DNA from 4 places in the Burkholderia sp. 3C genome. Region 4 is predicted to be linked to each of the others. Evidence: predicted binding sites of a transcription regulator. Region 4 holds the regulator's gene; each other region holds the start of a gene.
What was found. The regulator FliA, encoded in region 4, starts transcription of late flagellar genes. The targets are predictions, from matches to a motif close to CTAAAGTTTNNNNNNNNNNNGCCGNTA.
Positions count from the first base shown of each region.

Region 1: the regulator FliA is predicted to act here: its motif matches at 2,063-2,089, upstream of fliS (flagellar export chaperone FliS).
Region 2: the regulator FliA is predicted to act here: its motif matches at 1,761-1,787, upstream of flgK (flagellar hook-associated protein FlgK).
Region 3: the regulator FliA is predicted to act here: its motif matches at 1,725-1,751, upstream of ACYP33_RS08155 (DUF4088 family protein).

Region 1 covers NZ_BAAILN010000038.1:36,691-40,897, reverse strand. Annotated here, with positions in the region: gene fliK (flagellar hook-length control protein FliK) at 1-1,154, opposite strand, end outside; gene ACYP33_RS05795 (flagellar protein FliT) at 1,213-1,545, opposite strand; gene fliS (flagellar export chaperone FliS) at 1,542-1,979, opposite strand; gene fliE (flagellar hook-basal body complex protein FliE) at 2,125-2,466, opposite strand; gene fliF (flagellar basal-body MS-ring/collar protein FliF) at 2,756-4,207, shown strand, end outside.
Region 2 covers NZ_BAAILN010000020.1:9,633-13,839, forward strand. Annotated here, with positions in the region: gene flgJ (flagellar assembly peptidoglycan hydrolase FlgJ) at 1-657, shown strand, start outside; gene ACYP33_RS02950 (flagellar brake protein) at 957-1,709, shown strand; gene flgK (flagellar hook-associated protein FlgK) at 1,831-3,822, shown strand; gene flgL (flagellar hook-associated protein FlgL) at 3,837-4,207, shown strand, end outside.
Region 3 covers NZ_BAAILN010000044.1:394,328-398,534, forward strand. Annotated here, with positions in the region: gene ACYP33_RS08140 (AraC family transcriptional regulator) at 1-376, shown strand, start outside; gene ACYP33_RS08145 (AzlC family ABC transporter permease) at 425-1,216, shown strand; gene ACYP33_RS08150 (AzlD domain-containing protein) at 1,213-1,551, shown strand; gene ACYP33_RS08155 (DUF4088 family protein) at 1,877-2,665, shown strand; gene ACYP33_RS08160 (hypothetical protein) at 2,801-3,187, opposite strand; gene ACYP33_RS08165 (RNA-binding S4 domain-containing protein) at 3,575-3,793, shown strand; gene ACYP33_RS08170 (MATE family efflux transporter) at 3,926-4,207, shown strand, end outside.
Region 4 covers NZ_BAAILN010000043.1:7,043-11,249, forward strand. Annotated here, with positions in the region: gene flhF (flagellar biosynthesis protein FlhF) at 1-1,328, shown strand, start outside; gene ACYP33_RS06325 (nucleotide-binding protein) at 1,321-2,133, shown strand; gene ACYP33_RS06330 (RNA polymerase sigma factor FliA) at 2,160-2,921, shown strand; S-adenosyl-L-homocysteine riboswitch at 3,086-3,153, shown strand; gene ahcY (adenosylhomocysteinase) at 3,255-4,207, shown strand, end outside.

The DNA of each region.
Region 1 (4,207 bases), on a different contig from region 4:
GACGGCAACGACAGCACCAACCGCGTACGCCAGGCAAGCTGGCCATCGTCGCCCTGCGCGCCGCCGGCGTCGGGCTCGATGCTCCAGTCGAGCCGCGCGCCGGGCCATGCCTCGCCGGCCCAGCGGAACTGGTCGGTGGCCAGCAGATCGAGCTGCTGGCGCACCAGCGGCAACGTGGCCGGGTGGACGGTGGCCATCGCCGCCGCGTTGTTGGCGTTGGTCGCGCCGGCATCGGCCGCGCCGGGCGGGTTCGAGAGCGCGTCGAGCAGACGGTTCGCGCCGTTGTCGGCCGCCAGCGACGCGTAGGCCGACGCGCCGCTCGCACCGAACTGGCCGGCGGGCGCGCCGTGCGTGCCCTGGCCGGCGGCCGTGCCCCCCGCCTGAGCCGGCGCGGAAGATGCGGAGGACGAGGATGCCGAGCCCGAGGACCCTGGCGGAGCACCGCCGCCCGGAGTCCGCGCGCCGGGATCGCGCGTCAATTGCTGCTGCGGCTCGCCGGCGAGATCGGCGACCGGGCGCTGGCCCGCCAGCCACTGGGCGAGATGGGATTCGTAGAACAGGCCGCTGTCGGACACCGCACGCGCCAACGCGGCGGCCAGCGCCGCCACGGCCGCGTTCGCCGCCGCCGAGGCAACGGGTGCGGCGTTGGCGGCGCCATTTGCGCCATTCGCGGCGTTGCCGGCACCCGCAGCATTACCCGCCCCTTGCGCGCCGGCATTGCCGGCCCCCGCCGTCGCGGCGCTCGATGCCGAGCCGGCGCCATTCCCCGCACCCGCCGAACCGGCCGCGGCCGCCCCCGCTCCAGCCTGCGCAGCCGCCCCGCCATCCGCCGCCGCAGCCGGCATCAGCAGCGCCGCGATCTGCGGCCCGGTCAGCAGCGGCACGCTGCCGATCACGACCGGCGTGGCGTCGCCACCGAAACGGGAGATCGCGTCGAGCGTCAGCGCGACGTTCGACAGTGCGGTCTGGGCGGAGGGAGCGGGCGGCGTCGTGGCCGGCAACGGCAGCGGCGCGGGCGTCGCGGTGCCGGGCGCACCGGCCGGCACGCCGACCTGCGCGGCCGAAGCGGCGGGCGCGCCGGCCGACACGCCTTCGAGCAGGCTGTCGATCCGGCTGACAAGCATGGCAGCGGTAACGGCGTCGATCCCGGTCATCGTGAGCTTGCGCGCGGCATCACGCCGGCGTCGTGAGAGTGACGGCCGCCTGTCGCGTTCAGCGACGTGCCTGGTAGATGTCCTTGAGCACCCGCGTCGAGCGGCCGGCGTCGAACAGCGCCGACAGCCGGGCCACTTCGGGGCTCGCCAGATCGCGAATCGCCGCGTCGTCGGCCAGGATGCGGCGGATCAGCGTGTACTTGTGGCCGCGTTCGGCCTGATCGAGCAGCACCCCTTCCTCGGCGACCCGGAGGCCGTCGACGAGCACCTGATACTCGCTCTGCAGCCCATTGACCGCCGTCCAGTCGGCACCGCGGGCGGCCGTCAGCATCTGGCCGGATACATCCGCGATAGCCTCATAGAGGGCGAGGTAGGCTGCCTTGCGATTCATCGTGCGATTTCCGGCTGGGCTTGGGATGCCATCATGCGTGCGACTTCCGGAGCGATGCCGCTCCAGGCTTCCTCCAGCGTGGCGAGCAACCCGTCGACCTCGACGAGCATCGCATCGCTGGCCTTCACGTTCGCCTCGAGCAGGCGGCGCACGATGTAGGCGTAAAGGGCGTCGAGCCGGCCGGCGATCTCGCCGCCGGCCTCGACGTTCAACGAGGCCTGCAGGCCGTTCTCGACGATCCGCATGGCCTTGCCGATCGCGTCGCCGCGCGCGCCGACGTTGCCGGCGCTCAGGTGCAGGCGTGCATGGGCGATCGCCTTGCGGGCGCCCTCGTAGAGCATGGCGATCAGGCGATGCGGAGACGCGCCCATCACCCCTGTCTCGACGCCGACGCGCGCGTAGGCGTTGGCTCCAGCGTGTCCTGGGGAAAACATGACGGCCCTCCTGTTGGTGCGATCGTGACGGGTTACGCGACGCCCGTCGAAACGGCACGTGTAACGCAGAGTAATAACGGCGTTATCGGTAAGGGCGAGGAAAGCTTTAGAGCGCGGGCCGTATCGGACGCAAAAAGAGGGTCGTTCAGACCGACATCTGCATGATGTCGTTGTAGGCGCTGACCAGCTTGTTACGGACCTGAAGCCCGAACTGGAAACCGATGTTGGCCTTCTGCGCGTCCACCACCACGTCGTTCAGCGACACGTTCGGGGCGCCCAGTTCGAACGCCTTGGCCTCGTTGGCCGAGGTGGCCTGCGCGTCGCTGATCTTGTCCAGCGAGGACTTCAGCGCGCTCGCGAAGCTGCTGGCCGTGGCCGCGCCGTTGCTGGCGCCGGTGGCCGCCGCACTGGCGCTGCCGGTGGCCTGGGCGGCCATCGCCTGCATTTGTTGAAGCGCCGAAGCGATTCCGTTGACGGGCGCAGTCATGAAGTCTCCGCAGAAAGAGTCGGGGTGACGGACCGGCGCCGGGCCGGCAGGCGGGCACGCCCGATCCGGCCCCGGTGGTTCGCGACGGCCGCCCCGAGGGGGCAGCAAAACGGCGCGATGCCGGATTGCGAGCAAGGATAGCAAGCGCCCCCGGCGGCAAAGCCGGTGAAGTACGGGTAAAACTCGGTTCTTTTCGGCCGATGGGGGGTGGGCGCGAGCCGGAATAATCGCATCGTGTCATTGTCCGTCCGCTCGGCCGAGCGGCAGCCGCTGTGGAGAACCCCGAAGCATGGATTCGCAGGCCAATTCGCTGATCAACCCCGACGCGCGCACCGCCGTCGCCGGCACGTCGCCCAACGCGGCGATGCCCGGTGGCGCGCTGCCGGGCGCTGGCGCAGGCGCTGCCGACTTCGGTCTGGGCGGCTTTGCCGAGCGCCTGTCCGGCTTCTCGGGCCTGTCGCGGATGCGCACCAATCCCAAGCTGCCGTTCGTGATCATCACGGCGCTCGTGATCGCCGCCATCGTCGCGCTGGTGCTGTGGAGCCGCGCCCCGGATTACAAGGTGCTGTACAGCAACCTGTCCGATCGCGACGGCGGCGCCATCATTACCGCACTGCAGCAATCCAATACCCCGTATCAATTCACCGATGGCGGCGGCGCGATCCTGGTGCCGTCCAATCTGGTGCATGAAACGCGCCTGAAGCTGGCCGCGATGGGCCTGCCCAAGGGCGGCTCGGTCGGTTTCGAGCTGATGGACAACCAGAAGTTCGGCATCAGCCAGTTCGCCGAGCAGGTCAATTACCAGCGCGCGCTCGAAGGCGAGCTCGAACGCACCATCGCGTCGATCAACGCCGTGCGCGGCGCGCGCGTGCATCTGGCGATCCCGAAGCCGTCGGTATTCGTGCGCGATCGCGAGGCGCCGAGCGCCTCGGTGTTCGTCGACCTGTACCCGGGCCGCGTGCTCGACGACGGCCAGGTGCTCGCGATCACCCGCATGGTCGCCTCGGGCGTGCCCGACATGCCGGCCAAGAACGTCACGATCGTCGACCAGGACGGCAACCTGCTGACCCAGCAGTCGTCGGCCTCGGGCCTCGACGCCAACCAGCTCAAGTACGTGCAGCAGGTCGAGCGCAATACAGAGAAACGCATCGACACGATCCTCGCGCCGATGTTCGGCGCCGGCAACACGCGCGCACAGGTCAGCGCCGACATCGATTTCTCGCACACCGAGCAAACCTCGGAAAGCTACAGCCCGAACGGCGCGCAGCAGCAGGCCGCGATCCGCAGCCAGCAGACCTCCAGCTCGACCGAGATGTCGCAAAGCGGCGCGGGCGGGGTGCCGGGCGCGCTGTCGAACACGCCGCCGCAGCCGGCCTCGGCCCCGATCACGGGCGCCAGCGGCGCGGCCGGCACGCCGCCGACGCCGGTCAGCGACCACAAGGATTCGACCACCAACTACGAACTCGACAAGACCGTGCGTCACGTCGAGCAGGCCACGGGCGGCGTCAAGCGCCTGTCGGTGGCGGTGGTGGTCAACAACCTGCCGGTGGCCGACGCGAAGGGCCACGTCACCATGCAGCCGCTGACGGCCGACAAGCTCGCGCAGGTCCAGCAGCTCGTGAAGGACGCGATGGGCTTCGACGCCAAGCGCGGCGACTCGGTCAACGTGGTCAACAGCCAGTTCACCGAAATCGCCGATCCGCTGGCCAACGTGCCGTGGTGGCGCACGCCGGACATGATC
Region 2 (4,207 bases), on a different contig from region 4:
CAGGGCGGTGCGGCCGGCGGCGCGGCGGGCGCGGGCGGCATGAGCGCCGCGATGAACGCGATGGGCGACGACGAGGGCGGCCTCGCGGGCAGCAATGCGCTGGCGCAGGCGCTGGCCAGCGCGCGCGCCAACAACCATTTCGGCGGCAACGGCTATTCGGCCGAGAGCGCGCTGACGCCGCCCGTCAAGGGCAACGGCGCGTCGCCGGATCAGGACCATTTCGTCGGCAAGGTGGCCGATGCGGCGCAGGCGGCCAGCGCCGCCACCGGCATTCCGGCGCGCTTCATCGTCGGCCAGGCCGCGCTCGAATCGGGCTGGGGCAAGCGCGAGATTCGCGGCCGCGACGGCCAGTCGAGCTACAACGTGTTCGGCATCAAGGCGACCAAGAACTGGACCGGGCGCACCGTGTCGGCCGTCACGACCGAATACGTGAACGGCCAGCCGCATCGCGTGGTGGCGCAGTTCCGTGCCTACGATTCGTACCAGCACGCGATGACCGACTACGCCACGATGCTGAAGAGCAACCCGCGTTACGCCGGGGTGCTGAACACGGCGAGCACGCCGGAAGGCTTTGCGAACGGCATGCAGCGCGCCGGTTATGCGACCGACCCGCATTACGCCAAAAAATTGATCTCGATATTGCGTCAAATCGTGTAAAGCGCGCAACGTGCTGGCGCTTTATGTCGCGGCACGCAACGTGAATGCACAATTGACCGAGGGTTAACCCTTAATTTATTGGTAATTCGGCAACATTTTCTACGCGTTTTCAGGTATATCTCCTGTTGAATTTACTTTTAGCCAAAGAATTACGAACGATTTCGATCTACACTCTGCGCTGACGCTGCGGGCCGTTCGAGGTCCGCGTCGAGCAAGCCGCGGCCGTGCATGCCGCCGGCACTCCGTGCGACCGGGCAAGCCGGCGCCAGGCAGAAGATGACATCCGGCAAGCCAACACCATGAACACCGAAGCACAGACCGCCACGTCGGAGGACGACGATTCCCTTCCCGATTACGGACGTCGCAACCCGCTCGAAATTGGCGTGCAGTTGCGCAATCTGCTGAATCGCGGGGATTTCCTCACGGTCCGCTATGCGGGCGGGCAGCTCGTCACGCGCATTCTCGCCGTCGATGTGCGCGGCGGCGCGTTCACGTTCGACTGGGGCGCGCTCGAAGCGCAGAACGCCCAGTTGCTGGCCGCCAAGCGCGGCGCGTTCGAGGCGCTGCCCGACGGCGTGCGTGTGGAGTTCTCGATCGGCACGCCCACCCAGGTCGATTACGAGGGCCGCCCGGCGTTTCTCGCGGCGTTCCCGGAAGTGCTGTATTTCGTGCAGCGCCGCGAGTATTTCCGCGTCGATGCGCCGATGCTCGACCCGTACATCGCGCGCGGCACGCTGCCCGACGGCGATTCGTTCACGTTCGAGATCGACAACATCTCGCTCGGCGGCATCGGCCTGCGCACCACCGACGAACGCGCGGCCGCGCTCGATCCGGGCGTGACGCTGCCGGACGTCGAACTGAGCCTGGCCACGCACGGCAAGCTGTCGCTCGATCTGCAACTGGTGTCGATGCGCAGCATCGACGTGCCGAACGGGGTGCGCCGCTATCAGGCGGGCTTCCGTTTCGCGTCGCTGCCGGGCGCTGCCGAGAACACGCTGCAACGTCTGATCACGCAACTCGAAGTCAAGCGCCGCCAGCTCGCCCGGGGCTGACGCACGCCGCTTTCCGGCCCGAGGGCCGCCGCCGAAATTCGCGCGCGCGGCCTCAATTTCCGCCGGCTGCGGCCGTTATACCGGGTGTCCCTTTCCCGGAGGCCGTGCGCGGCCGGCATTCATGTCCAACAATCTCCTGAACATTGGACTCAGCGGCCTCAACGCTGCCCAATGGGGTATCAACGTCACCGGCCAGAACATCAGCAACCAGGCGACCGCCGGCTATTCGGTCGAGCGCCCCGTGTATGCCGAAACCGATGGCCAGTACACGTCGAGCGGCTATCTGCCGAGCGGCGTGTCGACCGTCACGGTGCAGCGCCAGTACAGCCAGTACCTGTCGGCTCAACTGAACGCGGCGAACACCACCGGCAGCGCGCTGAGTTCGTATTCGTCGCTGGTCGCCACGCTGAACAACTACGTCGGCAGCCCGACGGGCGGCGTGGGCGCGGCCATCTCCAGCTATTTCACCGGTCTGCAGAACGTCGCCAACGGTGCGGCGAGCGCAGCGACGCGCGCCACCGCGTTCAGCGCCGGGCAGACGCTCGCGGCCCAGTTGTCCTCCGCCGGCGCGCAATTCGACGCGCTGCGCACCCAGGTCAACTCGCAACTGCAGAACTCGGCCACCCAGGTCAACGCACTGACCTCGCAAATCGCCCTGCTGAACCAGCAGATCGCGGTGGCGGGCTCGTCGGGCCAGCCCCCGAACCAGTTGCTCGACACGCGCGACCAGGCGGTCGCCAGCCTGTCGCAACTGGTGGGCGCGACGGTCACCACGCAAAGCGACGGCAGCTACACGGTGACGATCGGCAACGGTCAGCCGCTGGTGCTCGGCAACACCAGCTACCAGATGACCACGGTGCCGTCGGCATCGGACCCGAGCGAGCTGTCGCTGGCCGTGCAGAGCAGTTCGACGACCACCGGCGGCACGCCGCAGGTGCTGGCCGACAGCACGGTGACGGGCGGCTCGATCGGCGGCGCGCTACAGTTCCGCAGCCAGACGCTCGACCCGGCCGAAGCGCAGCTCGGCGCGATCGCCGTCAGCTTCGCCGCGCAGACCAACGCGCAGAACGCGCTCGGCATCGACGCGAACGGCAAGCCGGGCGGCAACCTGTTCACGGTGCCCGCGCCCACCACCATCACGAACCTGAACAACACCGGCACCGGCGTGCTGTCGGCCAGCTTCGACAACGCCCAGCAGCCGCCGAACAGCGATTACACGCTGTCGTACGACGGCACTACCTACACGCTCAAGAACAAGACCTCGGGCGACGTGGTGGGCACGGCCACTTCGCTGCCGGCCACGCTCGGCGGCCTGAAGCTGTCGGCCACCGGCACCATGAACGCCGGCGATTCGTTCACCATCGAGCCGACCCGCGGCGCGCTGAACGGCTTCGCCGTGGCGGCCACCGACGGCTCGGCGATCGCCGCCGCCGCCCCGGTGACGGCCAGCGCCAGCGCCAGCAACACCGGCAGCGGCAAGATCACCCAGGGCACGGTCACGGCGGGCTATCAGATGCCGTCGTCCACCACCACGCTGACCTACAACTCGGCGTCGAAATCGCTGACGGGCTTCCCGGCAGGCACCACGGTAACCATCGGCACCACGCCGCCCACCACGGTGACGATCGCCGACGGCACGACGCAAGTGCCGTACGACCCGACCCAGGGCGCGACGCTGACCATCACCAGCACGGTTCAGCCGCCGCCGGCCGGCGTCATGAACAACGTGTCGGTCACGCTGTCGGACACGCCGTCCAACGGCGACACGTTCACGATCGCCCCGGGCGGCGCCTCGAACGACGGCCGCAACGCGCAGTTGCTGTCGTCGCTGGCCACCTCGAAGGCCTTCGACGGCGGCACCACCACGCTGACCACTGCCTACAGCAGCTACGTCAACAACGTCGGCAACACCGCGGCGCGTCTGAGTGCGGCCAGCTCCGCGCAGACCGGCGTGGTCAGCCAGATCACCACCCAACAGCAATCCGTGTCGGGCGTGAACCAGAACGAGGAAGCGGCGAACCTGGTGCAGTACCAGCAGATGTACCAGGCCAACGCCAAGGTCATCCAGACCGCCCAGACCCTGTTCACCACGCTGCTCGGCATCTTCAACTGACGGAATCGATCATCATGCGCATCGCGACTTCGCAGTTCTATACGCAGAACATCGAGTTGATGAACAACCAGGAATCCCAGATCTCCACCCTGTATCAGCAGGTGGCGAGCGGGAACCTGCTGTTGACGGCGGCCGACAATCCGCTGGGGGCCGCGCAGGCCGTGCAGCTGTCGGCTTCGTCGGCCACGCTGTCGCAATACTCGACCAACCAGTCGACCGCGCTCAATGCGCTGCAACTGGAAGATTCGACGCTGAGCAGCGTGACCAGCACGCTGAACGCGATCGTGCCGAAACTCAGCAACGCGATCAACGGCACGCTGTCGGACAGCGACCGCGCCGCGCTCGCGGCGCAACTGCAAGGCCAGCGCGACACGCTGCTGAACCT
Region 3 (4,207 bases), on a different contig from region 4:
CTCCACGCTGCTCGTGCGGCATGCGCTCGGCCGGCCGCGCGCCGGCGTGCCGGCCGCCGACGAACCCCGCGTCGCGCGCATGCGCGAACGGCTCGCCGCCGATCTGACCACGCCCGTCACGCTGGCCGAAATGGCCGAGGCGGCCGGGCTGTCGCCGTTCCATGCGGCGCGGCTGTTCACGCGCGCGACCGGCATGGCGCCGCACGCGTGGCGCAATCAGTTGCGCCTGCACCGCTCGCTCGCGCCGCTGCGCGCGGGCCTGGCCGTGGCCGACGTGGCGGCCGCCAGCGGGTTCGTCGATCAGAGCCATTTCACGCGCCACTTCAAACGGATGTTCGGCGTGCCGCCGGGCCGCTGGCAGAGCGCGAAGAAGTAAGTTCACCGCCGCGCAAGAACGTACAAGCCTGCCTGACGCCGCTTCGCTATGCTCGGCGTTCAGGAGGACTCACCGTTGAACCCGTCTCACCCCAATCCATCCCTCACGCAGCGCCAGCCGCGCCCGCTGCGCGAATTCGCCGACGGCGCGCGCGATACGTTTCCGATGATGGTCGGCGCCGCGCCGTTCGGCGTGATCTTCGGCACGCTCGTCACGGCCGGCCCGCTGGCCTGGTGGCATGGCGAGCTGATGTCGCTGATCGTGTTCGCCGGCTCGGCGCAATTCATCGCGATCGGCCTGCTGGCCGGCGGCGCCGGCGCGCTGGTGGTAATCGCCACCACGCTGATCGTCAACCTGCGCCATCTGCTCTACTCGGCCACGCTCGCGCCGTATGTGGCGCATCTGCCGCTGCGCTGGCGCGCCACGCTCGGCGCGCTGATGACCGACGAGGTGTTCGCGGTGGCCTACGCGCGCTACCGCCACACGCGCCCCGGCGAAATGGGGCCGCACTACTTCCTCGGCTCCGGCGTCGCGATGTACGTGAACTGGCAGATCTGGACCGTGGTCGGGCTGCTGTTCGGCGCGGCGTTCCCCGGCCTGCAGGCGCTCGGGCTCGATTTCGCGATGGCCGCCACGTTCATCGCGATCGTGGTGCCGCAACTGGCCGCGTTCCGCTATCTGGCCGCGGCGGCCACGGCCGGCGTGATCGCCCAGCTTTGCCATGCGCTGCCGTACAAGCTGAACCTGCTGGCCGCCGTGGTGGCGGGCGTGACGGTGGGCGTCGCGCTGTCGCTGCGCGATCACGTGCGCGCGCGCCGTTGCTCGGAGGCTGCCTCGTGAGCTACGTCCTGATTCTGCTCGGCATGGCCGCCGTCACCTACGCGATCCGCACGACGCTGTTCCTGTTCGGCGAACGGCTCGTGTTCCCGCCGCTGGTGCGCACCGCGCTCGGCTTCGTGCCCGTCACGGTGCTGACGGCGATCATCGTGCCGATGACGGTCGCGCCGCACGGCGGCGGCGTCGAGTTCGGCCTGCGCAATCCGCAACTGGTGGGCGGCCTGGCGGCGGTGATCGTCTCGGCCGCCACACGCCGGCCGCTCCTGACGATCGCCGTCGGGCTGGCGGTGTTCTTCGTCTGGCAAGGCGTGGTGATGCCGCGCTGGCTGCCGGCCTGAATCGGGCCGGGGGCTCCGAACTCATCACGGGATTCGTCGCTGAGTCGCCGCCGGGCTCGTCCGGACCGGCGCGGGCCGAGCCTAACCGAGTCGGACCGAGTCGGACCGAGTCGAGCGGAGCCGGATCAGACGGACCGAGCCCGGCCGGCACGCCCCGCGCCCGCGCCCACGCCCTCAAGTTTCTTTCGCACGCGCCGATAAGAGAGGAAAACCCTCCTGGCGCCAATCGCGACGGAGCCGGCCGGCATCAGCCACGGCCGGCCGATGCGGGCGGCGCATGCCGGCGCGCGGTCGACGCCGGCAGCCACCGCGTTCCGAGAAATTCATGGGTCATATCACGCTGTCGATCAAGGACGACACCATCACGTCGCTGCGCAAGGATTTCGATGCGTTCGTGCGTGTCTCGCTGAAGCTCGATCCGCAGTTCGCGACGCCCTCGTTCGAGGATTTCCTGCGCGCCAAGCTGCTCGACAACATGGTGCCGCTCACCGAGCACGCCGTGCAGCGCATGTTGCAGGGCGGCCAGTACGCCTGGGCCAAGCGCACGCTCGACAAGGAATTCCCGAACGTGGTCGAGATCCTGATGCGTCAGGCGGAAACGTTCGGCTTCGGCTTTGCCTCGCGCAGCGAATGGACTCCCGACGAACTGCTGAAGGCCTGCCATGACTGGGCCGCCGCAATCGTCACGGAAGCGCAGGGCGACGCCTCGCTGGTCGATCCGCTGGCCGCGCAGATCAAATCGGCCGTGCACGACATCCAGACGCTCGAGGAGCGCATGCAGACGCCGGCCTGGCGGCTGGCCGAATCGCTGCGCCAGCGCGTCTATGAAGCCAAGCTGGCCTGCGAGATGAGCGTGGGCAGCACGGCGCGCGAGAAGCTCGGCGAGCTGCGCGGCCTGCTGCGGCTCGGGCTGTCGCACGGCTCGTTCCAAAAGCAGGAAGCGCAGCAGATCATGGAATACCTGCGCCTGCTGAAGCCGGAAATCTTCGTCGAGGAACCGCACGACGTGTTCACGCGGCTCGCCGCGTGGCTGCGCAGCATCTTCATGGTGCCCACGCCGGCCAGGGCCGCGCAGCAGAACCCGGCGGCACGGCCACCGCAGCAGCGTCAATAACGAGGTACGCCGCGCCTGCCCTGGCGCGGCATAAAAACGGGCCGAACCCCGCACAAAGCGAGGTTCGGCCCGTTGCCGTTTTCAAGCCCGGCGGCAAAGGCGGATCGGCGTCCCGCCCCGTTGTTGCCGCATCGCTTACTGCGACTGGCCCGAACCCGGCGTACCGTTGCCGGCCGGCGACATCCCGCTCGTATTGCCGTTCACGGCATCGCCCGCCTTCGAGTTCGCGCCGTGCGCCGAGCTGTTCGCGCGCGTCTTGGCGTGATGCGACTTCATCGTGTGCTTGGCGCCCGGCGCGCTCATCGCGCCGCTGTTGGCGGGCGTGCCGTTGCCCGGTGCGGTCGGTGCGGCGTCGTTGCCGCCGGTGCCGCCCGACTGGCCGCCCGCGCCGGCTGCACCGCCGCCGCCACCGCCAGCACCGCCGCCCGCGCCACCACCGGCCTGGGCCATCGCGGATGTTGCCGCGAACACGGTCGTCGTCACCAGCGCAGCGCTCATCAGCATTTTGCGAATCGTGGTCATAGCATTCCTCCTCGGGGAATTGGCCGGCGCGGCCTTCGAAACGGGCCGCACCGCCCCGCCGCGACATGCGGCAGTTGGTAGACAGACCGGCCCGTGCCGCGGCCGGTTCGCCGGAAACGCCGACTGTTACCCAAGCTTGCATTTGCTGACGGTTGGCATACATCCACTTACATGGGCCATCCGCCGGCGCCTCGGGATCGGGATCTTCGCTTCCGGTCCCGTTTCCTGACGCAGCGAACGTTCCCGTTCCGCGCCCACACCGGCCGAACCCGCTCCAGCCCGCCAATCCGGCGGTTTCGCGCGCCGCGCTCGCCCCCGGCCGCGCGCTGGCTTATGATGCGAGCCTTGCTTTTTTACACATTGCGCGCCGTTCGCGCGCATCGCCCCATGCCCAACCTCGATTTCACGCTGACCGGCGATTACGTCGAACTGCACAACCTGCTCAAGATCTCCGGCGTGGCCGACAGCGGCGGCTCCGCGAAGGTGCTGGTCGCCTCGGGCGCCGTCAAGGTGGACGGCGCGACCGAGCTGCGCAAGACCTGCAAGATCCGCGCGGGCCAGGTGGTGCTGTTCGAAGACACGCGGATCGCCGTCCACGGCGCCTGAGCGCCGACGCGGGTGCCCGAGCGGCGCCCGCCGCTGCCCGGCATGTCGATTCGACAGCCGTGCAGGAAAACCGTAAGCTTGCCGTCTCACTACAACAACCGAGAGCGCGGGCCTGTCTTCCCGCGGCCCTTCATGTCGCTTCCCGGCCTCCCGCGCGCGGCCCACGCGCCGCCGCCTTCCTTTTCCCGTCACGCCGCCGACACCGCCCGTCTCGCCGCGCCGCTCGCGATCGCCCAGTTGTCGCAGATGGCGATGAGCGTGACCGACACCGTCCTGCTCGGCTCGCTCGGCCCCGACGCGCTCGCGGCCGGCGGCCTCGGCGCAACGCTGTTCTTCGTGGTCGTCACGGTGCTGCAAGGCGTGCTGACCTCGGTCAGCGTCAGCGTCGCCCACGCGCGCGGCGCGCAGGACGAC
Region 4 (4,207 bases):
CGGCCGTCGCGCCGTCGACGCCGGCCCCGTGGCTCGTCGAGCACGCGCGCCGCCTGACGCGCCAGCACGATGCGATCTCGGCCCCGGCCGCACGCGGCGAACCGGTCACGGCCGCCGAATTGAATGCGGCGCTCGACGATAGCGCAACGCCCGAATGGGCGCGCGACATCGTGCGCAACGTCGCCGCCCGCGTGGAGCCGCCGCAACGCCCGGCCGCCCCGGCCGCTGCGTCCGCCCCGGCGATCTCGCCGGCCGTCGCCAAGCTCGCCGAGCGCGTGGTGCGCGGCACCCAGACGCCGGCCGCCTCGATCGCCGACGAAGTCAATTCGCGCATCGAGCGGATCGTCAACGAGACGGTGATGAACGAGCTGTCGGCGATGCGCGGCATGATGGAAGAGCAGTTCGCCGGCCTCGTATGGGGCGACCGCCAACGCCGCAGCCCGCTGCATGGCGCGCTGACCAAGCGCCTGTTCTCGGCCGGCTTCTCGGCGCAACTGGTGCGCACCCTGGTCGACAACCTGCCGGCCGACGTGTCGGCGGGCAGCTTCGAAGGCGCCTGCGAGTGGGCCGAAACGGTGCTGGCCGGCAACCTGCCGGTGCTCGACAGCGAGGATGCGCTGATGGAGCGCGGCGGCGTGTTCGCGCTGATGGGGCCGACCGGCGTGGGCAAGACCACCACCACCGCCAAGCTGGCCGCGCGCTGCGTGATGCGCTTCGGCGCCAGCAAGGTCGCGCTGCTGACCACCGACAGCTACCGGATCGGCGGCCACGAACAACTGCGCATCTTCGGCCGGATTCTCGGCGTGCCGGTGCATGCGGTGAAGGATGGCGGCGATCTGCAACTGGCGCTCTCGGAGCTGCGCAACAAGCACATCGTGCTGATCGACACGATCGGCATGAGCCAGCGCGACCGCACCGTGTCCGACCAGATCGCGATGCTGCAAGGCGCCGATTCGCGCGTGCAGCGGCTGCTGCTGATGTCGGCGACCAGCCACGGCGATACGCTCAACGAAGTGGTGCAGGCCTATCGCGGCGCGGGTCAGACCGATCTCGCCGGCTGCATCCTGACCAAGCTCGACGAGGCCACCAACCTCGGCAGCGTGCTCGACACGGTGATCCGCTACCAACTGCCGGTGCACTACGTGTCGACCGGCCAGAAGGTGCCGGAGAACCTGTACGTCGCCACCCGCAAGTTCCTGCTCAAGAGCGCGTTCTGCGTGCCGCGCGACGGCTCGCCGTTCGTGCCGCACGAAGACGAACTGCCCGGCATGCTGTCGGCTCTGGCCGGCCGCCCGGGCGCCGGACAACACGAGGTCTACTTTGGATAAGCGCACTACCGATCAGGCCGAAGGATTGCGGCGCTTGCTGGCCGGCCGCGCCACCCGGATCGTTGCGGTCACCGGCGGCCCGTCGGGCGTCGGCTGCACCTCGGCGGTCGTCAATCTGGCTGCCGCGCTGGCCGCGCTCGGCAAGGACGTGCTGGTGGTCGACGAGCGCTCGGACGTGGAATCCGCCACCGCGACGCTGGCCGGCGCCTGGTTGCGCACCGGCACCACGGTGCGTCACGAGGCCGGCTTCTCGCTGTGCGTGGCGGCCGATCTGGCGCGCGACGGCTACGACGACGAGCGCCTGGCCGCCTATCTCGACGGCGCGGCGGACATCGTGCTGGTGGACGCCCAGCGCGACGCGAACGGTGCGCTGTCGGCGCTCGCGCGCGCCGCGCACGACGTGCTGATCGTCACGCGGGTGGCCGGCGCGGCGATCACCGAAGCCTATGCCTGCATGAAGCGCCTGCACTACGCGCACGCGCTCGCGCAGTTCCGCGTGCTGATCAACCACGTGCAGAGCGAAGCCGATGCGCGCGCCGCCTACGAGAATCTGGCCGGCGTGGCGGGGCGCTACCTGACGGTCGCGCTGGAAGAAGGCGGCTACGTCAGCGCCGATCCGCTCGTCGCGCGTGCCCGCGAACTGGTGCACACGGTGGTGGACGCGTTTCCGTCGGCCGCCGCCGCGCGCGACTACCGGCAGATCGCGTCGGACCTGCTGTACTGGCCGATGCGCTCGGCGCCGGTCGCCGGCCGGCCGTTCGCCGCTACGCCGGCCGTCGAACGGGGTGCGGCGCAAGCCGCCTGACCCAAAGGGCTATCAGGAGAGAGCCGATGTACAACGCTCAAGGAAAACTGTCCACGTCGGCGATGGCCGAGGCCGGGATGGGGCAAGCCGAGGTGCTCGCGAAATATGCGCCGCTGGTGCGTCGTCTGGGCCTGCAACTGGTCGCGAAGATGCCGGCCAGCGTCGATCTCGACGACCTGATCCAGGCCGGCATGATCGGCCTGCTCGACGCGGCCGGCCGCTACAAGGAAGATCAGGGCGCGCAGTTCGAAACCTACGCGACGCAGCGCATTCGCGGTGCGATGCTCGACGAGCTGCGCAGCAACGACTGGTTGCCGCGCAGCCTGCGCAAGACCTCGCGCGAGGTGGAGCAGGCCGTGCACCGCGTCGAGCAGAAGCTCGGCCGCCCGGCCAACGAAACCGAGATCGCCACGCACCTGGAGATGCCGCTCGACGAGTACCAGTCGATGCTGCAGGATCTGCACGGCAGCCAGTTGATCTATTACGAGGATTTCGACCGCTCCGCCGACGACGAGCCGTTCCTCGACCGCTATCGCGTGGACCATTCGGACCCGCTGTCGGCGCTGCTCGACGATCACCTGCGCGCCGCGCTGGTGGAGGCGATCGATCGCCTGCCCGAGCGCGAGAAATTGCTGATGTCGCTGTATTACGAGCGCGGGCTGAATCTGCGCGAAATCGGCGCGGTGCTGGAGGTCAGCGAATCGCGCGTGTGTCAGTTGCACAGCCAGGCCGTGGCGCGTCTGCGCGCCCGCCTGCGCGAACAGGCCTGGGTCGGCGCCGAACACTGAGCGCCGCGTATCGGGTGCCGCAGTGCGCCACGGCGCGCCGCACGAGGCCCGCAGGCGAGTGCCCGCCTGCCGCCATCGTCGCGATCGATCGCGGGATTTCGGCCGCCGAATCCCGCGCCGTGCGTGTGGGAATTGTTCACGACTGTTTGCTACAATCCGTGCTCGTTTCCGAGGAGCGTTGCGACGGGCGTCCTGCCCGCCAGGCTCGGAAATCTTCACCGCGCGGCCCGCACCGCCCGGCGGGTCCGTCCCCACGAACCCTCCGGCCAGCGAGCCGCTCCTTGAACGGCGCTCACGTCACCAATCTTTGATCCATCAAGAAAGGAGGGCGTGATGAACGCCGTTATCGATTCGAAAGCTTCCAACGATTACCTCGTCGCCGACCTGGCGCTGGCCGCCTGGGGCCGCAAGGAACTGAACATCGCCGAGACCGAAATGCCCGGCCTGATGCAGATCCGCGAGGAAAACAAGGCATCGCAGCCGCTGAAGGGCGCGCGCATCGCCGGTTCGCTGCACATGACGATCCAGACAGGCGTGCTGATCGAGACGCTGAAGGCGCTCGGCGCCGACGTGCGCTGGGCCTCGTGCAACATCTTCTCGACGCAGGATCACGCGGCCGCGGCCATCGTCGAAGCCGGCGTGCCGGTGTTCGCGTTCAAGGGCGAATCGCTCGACGAATACTGGGAGTTCTCGCACCGCATCTTCGAATGGCCGAACGGCGAATTCGCCAACATGATCCTCGACGACGGCGGCGACGCCACGTTGCTGCTGATCCTCGGCGCGAAGGCCGAGAAGGATCGCTCGGTGATCGCCAAGCCGACCAACGAGGAAGAAGTCGCGCTGTACAAGTCGATCGCCGCGCACCTCGACGCCGATCCGGTGTGGTACTCGACGCGCCTCGCGCATATCAAGGGCGTGACGGAAGAAACCACCACCGGCGTGCACCGTCTGTACCAGATGGAAAAGGACGGCCGCCTGCCGTTCCCGGCGTTCAACGTCAACGATTCGGTCACCAAGTCGAAGTTCGACAACCTGTACGGCTGCCGCGAATCGCTGGTGGACGGCATCAAGCGCGCGACCGACGTGATGATCGCGGGCAAGATCGCGGTGGTGGCCGGCTACGGCGACGTGGGCAAGGGCTGCGCGCAATCGCTGCGTGGCCTCGGCGCGACCGTGTGGGTCACGGAAATCGATCCGATCTGCGCGCTGCAGGCGGCGATGGAAGGCTACCGCGTCGTGACGATGGAATACGCCGCCGACAAGGCCGACATCTTCGTGACGGCCAC